Regions from separate parts of the Lentibacillus sp. L22 genome, predicted to be linked through region 2. Evidence: riboswitches for the same ligand, from Rfam matches in the RefSeq annotation. Region 2 holds a riboswitch; the other holds the start of a gene.
The links. Region 2 has a riboswitch for preQ1 ahead of ABRT01_RS13080 (QueT transporter family protein). Riboswitches for the same ligand answer to the same signal wherever they lie in the genome.
Positions count from the first base shown of each region.

Region 1: linked by a shared signal. The riboswitch ahead of queF (preQ(1) synthase) and the one ahead of ABRT01_RS13080 (QueT transporter family protein) in region 2 are both predicted to bind preQ1.

Region 1 is NZ_JBFNXI010000048.1:1,005-5,443, forward strand. Features, by position in the region: gene ABRT01_RS15440 (carbohydrate ABC transporter permease) at 1-96, shown strand, start outside; gene ABRT01_RS15445 (carbohydrate ABC transporter permease) at 165-917, shown strand; gene ABRT01_RS15450 (SDR family oxidoreductase) at 1,076-1,867, opposite strand; PreQ1 riboswitch class I at 2,026-2,071, shown strand; gene queF (preQ(1) synthase) at 2,145-2,642, shown strand; gene ABRT01_RS15460 (M24 family metallopeptidase) at 3,231-4,418, shown strand.
Region 2 is NZ_JBFNXI010000032.1:7,547-11,985, forward strand. Features, by position in the region: gene ABRT01_RS13065 (DUF3891 family protein) at 1-217, shown strand, start outside; gene ABRT01_RS13070 (TerC family protein) at 483-1,235, shown strand; gene ABRT01_RS13075 (lysophospholipid acyltransferase family protein) at 1,447-2,043, opposite strand; PreQ1 riboswitch class I at 2,162-2,206, shown strand; gene ABRT01_RS13080 (QueT transporter family protein) at 2,213-2,704, shown strand; gene ABRT01_RS13085 (S66 peptidase family protein) at 2,788-3,711, opposite strand; gene ABRT01_RS13090 (DUF4097 family beta strand repeat-containing protein) at 4,147-4,439, opposite strand, start outside.

The DNA.
Region 1 (4,439 bases), on a different contig from region 2:
TATGCAAATGGAGCAGCAATTGCCATTATCATGTTGCTGTTGGTCGCGATATTTATTGTTCCATATTTATGGAACAGTCGAAAGGGGGATCAATAATGGCAGCATCCTATATTGGTAAATTCATAAAATACTTGATCCTCATCATTTTGGCTATATTATTTTTGATGCCAATCTACGTGATCATTGTCACGAGTTTAAAGCCATTGGATGAAGTATCACTTGAGCAAATGTGGGCATTACCAACAACGATTGATTTCAGCTCATATGCCCAAGCTTTTACAAACTTGGCACCGAACTTTTGGAACAGTGTTTACTTGGTAATCCCTGCGACTTTATTGTCCGCGTTATTCGGTGCCATGAACGGTTATGTGTTATCCAAGTGGAAATTTAAAGGGTCGAATACGATATTTACGATTATTCTCTTTGGCATGTTTATACCGTATCAAAGTATTTTGATTCCATTGATCCAATTTTTACGGTCAATTGATTTGTATAATACAATTTCGGGATTGGTACTAGTTCATGTTGTCTATGGTCTGCCAATAACTACGTTGATGTTTCGCAATTTTTATGCCAGTATCCCGGACACGATGATCGAAGCTGCAAAAATCGATGGTGCTAGTTTTTTGGGGATTTTCCGGCATATTATGATTCCCCTGTCGATCACGGGGTTTGTTGTTGTAGCGATTTGGCAGTTTACAAATATTTGGAATGAATTTTTGTTTGCTGTAACCATTACAACGTCAGATAAACAACCAATTATGGTCGCTCTGCAAAACTTATCCGGCAGTCAGATTGTTCAATGGAATGTGCAAATGGCTGGGGCATTACTAGCTGCATTGCCAACATTGCTTGTCTATATCTTTTTAGGTAAGTATTTTGTCAGAGGCTTGTTGGCAGGATCGGTGAAAGGATAGCTTACTTTCTGGGATTCTCTATGACGAGTAATAAGACTCTTACCCAAAAATTGTCTGGGTGGGAGATGAGAAGTAGGTGGTATGAAAGTGAGGTTTGGATTGATTTATAGTTGGAAAAGCGCTGCAAACTCAAAGATTCCGCAGCGCTTTTGTTCTATCTACAATGCCTTGACCAGTCCACCATCAACGACAAGTGTTTGCCCGGTTACATACGTATTTGCCTGGGAACATAGGAAGACAACCATCTTGGCAAACTCATCTGGTTCACCGTAACGTTGCATGGGAATCGATTGTTCTGATTTTTTTCTTTGCTCATCTGGGTCCATGTTTTGCTTTTTCGCAGTGATTTGATCGAGACTAGTCACCCGGTCAGTCGCAATCCTGCCTGGCCCAATCGTATTGATTAAAATATTGTCCGCTGCAAGTTCCTGTGACAAGCTTTTGGCAAGACCAACAATCCCCGCCCGAAACGTATTGGACAAAATCAGATTGTCCAATGTCTGTTTAATGGATGAGGACGTGATATTAACAATGTGCCCGCTTTGTTGCTTTTTCATATATGGCAGTGCTTCACGGATCGCCCGGACAAAACTTAACAGGTTTAATTCAAATGCGTTTTGCCAGGCGTCGTCATCAAAATCATCAAATAAACCAGCAGGAGGACCGCCCGCATTATTGACAAGGATATCAATCGTTCCATGTTTCGCAGCTGCTTTCGCGATTAATTGTTTGATGGAATCAGGGTTGGTAATGTCACAAACTTGATAGTGAACATGCGCATTCCCTGTTTCTTTTTGGATCTCATTTTTTGTTTTCTCCAGTTCACTTTCATTCCGGCTGGCGATGAAAACATGTGTCCCTTCCTCCGCAAATAGGTGTGCAGCTGCTTTGCCCAAACCTTTACTAGATGCCAATACAACAACCGACTTGCCTTCAAGACCTAAATTCATGGAATGACCTCCAATCAAATTTTTACTTGTGTTTTTATTATGAAATGAGGTGGGACGAAATTCAAATGTTAAGCTGGATAACCTCTAAATTAACGTTGACATCCTCAAGCCTTCCAGATATAATTACCAGCAGAAACAATGGGTGAATACCTAACTATACTGGAGAGGTTCTTAGTTCAACCCTCTATAAAAAACTAAGGACAAAACATGTCATGATCCAAAAACCATGTGCCTTAGGGGACCATGGTTTTTTTAATGGAGTAAAGGAGGATTTAACGTGGCAGGACGCGATGATAATGACTTGACTGATCTTACTTTGTTAGGCAGTCAAGGAACAACATATGCCTTTGATTACACACCGGCAGTATTGGAGACATTTGATAACAAGCATCCGAATAGGGATTATTTTGTGAAATTTAACTGCCCTGAGTTTACAACGCTTTGTCCGAAAACTGGACAGCCGGATTTTGGAACCGTTTATATCAGCTATATTCCAGATCAAAAGATGGTAGAAAGCAAATCACTAAAGCTGTATCTATTCAGTTTTCGTAATCATGGGGATTTTCATGAAGACAGTATGAATATCATTATGAATGACCTGATTGATCTAATGGATCCGCGTTACATTGAGGTGTGGGGAAAGTTTACACCTAGAGGCGGTATTTCAATTGATCCATATTGTAACTATGGCAAACCAGGTACCAAATTTGCGCAAATGGCTGACCATCGGTTGATGAATCATGATTTGAATCCAGAGAAAATAGACAATCGTTAATTTGTATCAATTACTCTGGAAATCCCGCAAATCACTGCTACATATCAGTATTTGCGGTGATGTCATCCGTACTGATTTAGTCGTATGAATGGCTGATTATTGGTGCCTGGGTCATCCTTGGAGTCATACGCTATAACGTGACTATTGCGAACAACGACAAAAAGTATTCCAATAAACACATGGAGAAGGAATTGAATCGCGTTGCATGACAGATTTTGAGCGAATCGCGGTGAATCGTTGGTTCGCTTTTACATAACTAGAATTACAAAATAATGATTCGCAATAGTTATTGCATTCAAAAAAGTGTTGATTTATAATATAGTTAAAACCACATTGACAGGTTCCAAAATGATTTTTTTTGCATTTTATATAGTAAGCACCTTTATTGCTAAATTCCTTTTAGTGCGTGTGTACAAAGCCCGTTTTATCTTGTGGACAAATAACAGGATAGGAATAAAAATGCAGAAGATGATTTCCGTAAACACCGAAACCTAAATGAAACCCGGAAATGAGCTAAGAAATGTAAGCGGTTCATTCGCTATCCTGTTGTTCAGCAAGTTATATTTGCTTGAGAGGATGGGATGAGGGATGTTAACATTTTCGGTTTCGGAGTTTAAGGAACGATTAGTGAAAACAAAACAGCGGATGACAAATGCCGGGGTTGATATTTTGCTGGTGACCGATCCAGCAAACATGAATTATTTAACAGGGTATGATGCCTGGTCATTTTATGTTCATCAGGTGCTTATTATCCTGATCGATGAAGAACAGCCGATTTGGGTGGGGCGTAGTCAAGATGCAAGTGCGGCCAGACACACTACTTGGCTGGATGATGATCATATTATTCCATATGGCGATCATTATGTGCAGTCAACCCAGAGGCATCCAATGGACTTTGTTTGTGATTTGTTAAAAATGCGAAAACGAGATAAGCAAACGATTGCCGTTGAATGTGATGCGTATTATTTTACGGCTAAATGCTATTTGCAACTTGTGAAAGGTTTGCCAAATGCGACATTTAAAGATGGTACCAATATGGTTAACTGGGTTCGGATTGTCAAGTCGGATCAAGAAATCGCTTATATGAAACGAGCCGGCAAAATCGCGGAAAAGGCGATGCAGACCGCGTTTGACATGATGGATGAAGGGGTAAGAGAATGTGATGTTGTTGCAGGCATTGCTCATGCTCAAATAAGCGGCCTGGAGGATTTTGGTGGTGATTACCCAGCAATTGTTCCATTATTGCCAACAGGTGAAAAAACCTCAGCATGTCATTTAACGTGGACCGAGGATCGTTTTAAACAGGGGGATCCAGCGATTATTGAATTGGCAGGTTGTTATAAACGTTACCATTCACCATTGGCCCGAACGATTGTAATTGGTGTGCCGACTGAACGAATGCAGTATGTCGCGGACTGTGTCGTAGAAGGGTTAAATGCAGCACTGGATGCAGTCAAACCTGGTATAACCTGCGAGGAACTTGAAATGGTTTGGCGTAGAGTTATTGAGAAAAATGGTATTAAAAAAGAATCACGGATGGGCTATTCGATGGGATTGAATTACCCACCAGACTGGGGAGAGCATACGGCAAGCTTAAGGCCTGGAGATCGTACTATTCTGGAGCCAAACATGACTTTCCATTTGATCCCGGGAATATGGATGGAGAATATGGGTGTAGAAATTAGTGAATCATTCCGGGTTACCGAAACAGGCTGTGAATTATTAGCTGATTTTCCGCGTGAATTGATGGTGAAGCCGCATATCAGACTGGCATAATACGAAAGAGATTAGCCCCTC
Region 2 (4,439 bases):
TTCTGATGCCTTTACCTTTTTTAAGCAAGATAAAGCATGGATCGAATGGCGAAATGATCAAACCATCCAAATGGAATGTTTCCCTTTTGATGGGCAGGTTGATCTTACGTTAAAACAAAAAGTAATTACCAAAGAGACTATTGCCAAGAAAGGTTTATTGAACAGCTATCAGGATGCACCATACGAGCGGCAAGAGATCCATCTGATTGGAAGGTAATGCGTTTTTGTTGTTTTTTACTACACTAATTTTGGTAAAATATTGACAAATAACGAACATTATGATTAAATAAAGATAGATTTCAAAGGGGAGTAGCTTTCTCAGTAAAGTCGTCATTACAGAGTATAACTCTCGGCTTTTCTGGCAACCTCCAGCGTTGTTGGCGAGACCTTTGCCTATGTGGGTAAAGGTCTCGCCTTGTTAAAATAGAGGCCTTGCCACATAGTGGTGAAGCCTCTATTTTATTTTTGAAAGGAGTATTCATTTGGACACATTGTGGCTTGAATATGGTTGGACATTACTTATTTTAATCGGCCTGGAAGGGATATTATCAGCTGACAACGCCCTTGTGCTGGCGGTAATAGCAAAACATCTGCCAGACAATCAAAAAGATAGAGCAATTAACTATGGCATTATAGGTGCCTTTATTTTTCGCTTTTCCGCTTTGTTCGTCATCTCATTTCTAGTAAATGTTTGGCAAGTCCAAGCATTGGGAGCCATATACTTGATTTATCTTGGAATTAATAATGTCATTAGCAACTATTCTGGGTCAACCAAAAAAAAGAAGGCTTCTTTCGTAAATGGTTTTTGGTCCACTGTAGGTAAAATCGGTATTGCGGATCTCGCCTTTGCGATTGATTCCATACTTGCTGCAGTTGCATTGGCAATGACACTGCCGGACACCCCGTTACCGCAATTTGGCGGCATGGATGGCGGAAAATTTGCCATCGTAATTATTGCCGGAATTGCAGGTTTAGTATTAATCAAATTTGCTGCAAATTGGTTTGTAACCTTGCTAGACAAGCGGCCTGGCCTGGAAACAGCGGCATATCTGATTGTTGGCTGGGTCGGAGTTAAACTAGCGATTATTACACTGGCACATCCCGGTGTCAATATAATACCTGAAGATTTTCCCCATAGCATAGAATGGAAAATTATCTTCTGGGGATTTCTGATTGCCATTGCGGTATTTGGCTGGATATGGTCAGGACGCAAAGCGGATAGTAAACGTATTTAACATGCGGTGATGGGCCAGTATATTTGGAGAGGGGCTGTTGAATCGATCTGATTGCGCAGTTTATCAACCAGACTGCACGATTTATCGACCAAGTTAGCAAGGTAATCAACCGGATTGTGTAGTTTATCAACCAAACTACATGAACTATCGACCTGGCAACTAAAAATATCAACCTCACTTTGCCGGTAGCGTATCAACCTGGCAGTGGGGTTTATTGTTTTGCAAGTAGTTCTTTCCGCAAACTGCTAAATTCCTCATTCAGTTCCTTCAACATTAGTTCCAGCGCTTCCTTTTTTGGTAACTCCTTGGATAATACAATAGGATCACCAAAAATAAGTTGAGGTTTCTTCCGTTTAAACAAATCTTTGAAGTTGTTGGGGCCAACATAAGCAGCAGGTACAATTGGAGCCTTGGCGTAACTTGCGATAGTGACCGCTCCCCTTTTTAAAGGTACCTCTTCACTCGTTCTCATACCGCTTGGAAATATGCCAACCACTTTCCCATCTGCAATCAGTCTGCGTGGAATTTTAATCGAACTTGGACCTGGATTTTCCCGATCAACCGGAAAGGCATTTAAACTCCGCATTAGTCGGCGGATCAGACCTTGTTCAAACAGCTCTTTTTTTGCCATGTAATGGATCTTCGTTGGCAAAACGGCCAGACCAAGCCAGAGTATATCCACCCAGCCAGTATGCGTGCATGCAATAATATAACCTTCTTTTTGAGGCAATTTCTCTTTATGATAGACTTTCACCCTGCCAAACAGGCTTAAAATGATGTTTAGGACTGAAGCAGCAAAATGATACATACTGTTCCCCTCTCTTATATTCCTTAGTCTTTTTATTTTATCATATAGTGTTAATACCTGGTACTAAATTTGATTTTTCCTCTAAAAGACTTATAATGTAATAGTTTGAGGATTTACTAAACACGTGGTTCGCGACCATCCCACGTTAAAAAACTAAGGAGTGAAACAAATGAATATCAAAACCCTTGTTGTGAATGCGGTGATTGCGGCGCTGTATGTTGCCGTTTCATTGGTATTATTAATTTTCCCACCGCTTGCCTATTCGAATATCCAATTTCGAATCCCGGAAATCTTTAATCATCTGGTGGTTTTCAACAAAAAATATTTTGCCGGGATTGTAGTAGGCGTTTTTTTAACCAATATCTTCTCTGTAACCGGAACGATGGATTTATTGTTTGGGGTAGGGCATTCCGCATTGTCGTTGGGGATCACAATTTTGCTCGGGAGGTACATTAAAAATCAGGTTACACTCATGGTGATGAACACACTTGTCTTCACCTTCAACATGTTCATCATTGCTTTTGAATTGTACTTGGTGTTGCACCTTCCATTCCTGTTATCCTGGTTAACAACAGCTGCCGGCGAATTAGTCATCATGGCAATCGGCATCCCAATTATGTATGCATTAAATAAAAAAGTACACTTTAGTAACCTAATATAATCGGGACAGAGGGACAGGCACCTTGTTCCACCATTTTTTTACATGGAAATATGTGGTGGGACAGAAGAACCGTCCCTCTGACCCTAACTGACTGTCGGTTCTATCACTGTCAATGTATTATTTTCTGTATCCAGATTAACAGTCGCTCCAATTGGTATGGCTGCTTTATAGGTCCCATGTGCAGTTGCGACATTGGTCATCAGCGGCTTTCCCATTGGGACAAGAAATGCATTAATTAAATCTTCATACGTTGTTCCATACGCAATCGGACAATCGGTGCATTCCCCCATGACAATCCCAATACAATCATCAAATTTTCCAGCTAATTTAAGGTGATTCATATACCGGTAAACTGTATTTATCGGCGCATGGGTTTCTTCCAATAATAGAATTTTCCCCTTTGTATCAATTTCAAAAGGGGTGCCAAGTGTACCGGTAAATGAGGTCAGATTTCCGCCAACAATCGGGCCGGTGACATTTCCTCCAACCCTGCTAATTTGTGGCATGAACGACGGATTTTGAATTTGCCGTTGCATGGTGCGTACCGATGTCGCAGCGAAAAATTGATCGTAATTGTAGCCTGGTGTACTAGTAGTGAAGTCAAGCAGCAAAAGGCTTTGGAATGTAACTAAGTTTGCATACTGGGCCAAAACATTTAAGAGTACCGTAATATCACTATAACCGGTGAGGATTTTCGGATGACTTTGAATGAAATCAAAATCAAGATGTGGGAGGATGCCTGCAACGCCAACGCCGCCTCGTGTAGGCAAAATCAATTTGACCTGATCATTGGCAAACATGCGCATCAAATCAGATGCACGCTCTTCATCAGTACCGGCGAGGAAGCCATCTTGGGCGTAGGTATGGTCACCTAACACCACTTGGAAGCCAAGACTTCTTACTGTTTCTATACGATTGTTAATCTCGTTGTCAGGAAGCGGACTACCCAATGTGACAATGCCAATCGTATCTCCTGGTTGCAATATAGGCGGTTTGATCGTCGCCACAAAGACACCTCCCTACAGATAAAGTGAAACTCCAATCAGTGGGGGTTTACTTTATCCACCACTGATTGTTAGTCCCGTTCTACTGTCGCTAATATCCTCGCTTGGACGCAGATAAAGCGACACTACGAACCCAATTGGTGGCAATAACCTCTGCTAATGCATCGGTAAGTTGCCATTGTATCTCACTAATCAGGAATTTACCCCCAACTTTTCCTGCTTGGATTACCCTTAAGTCTTGAAGTAGGGGATTACTGCCAGTTAATGCGTAACAAAATTATCGGTCAATTGTACCATATTCACTGACGGTCGATTGTGTGAATGGCAGAAACCTTTCCGTTTTTGTCATGGTATGATGAAAATTTGGAATCTCTTTTTAGACTGGTAAAAATAAAAACGGGAATGAACCTTTACCAAAAGGCCCTCCCGTTTTTATTGTTATTTATTGCCCTTCGTTACGGTAATCCCACCATTATCCGTCTTTAACTCCACGACATGATCTCCATTTCCAATCACCGTGCTGCCGCTATATTTGCCTAATACATTAACCTTGCCATTATCAGTGTTGGCAATAATTGTTGTATTGGTTGGGTTGGTTTTTGTTTGGACCTCGATTTTACCATTGCCGGATTGCAATTTAATAGACTTATTCAATTGATCTGTTACCAGTGAAATCCTCCCGTTATCGGTGTACCCGATAATTGCTGCATCTACCCCATCCATCATCAACT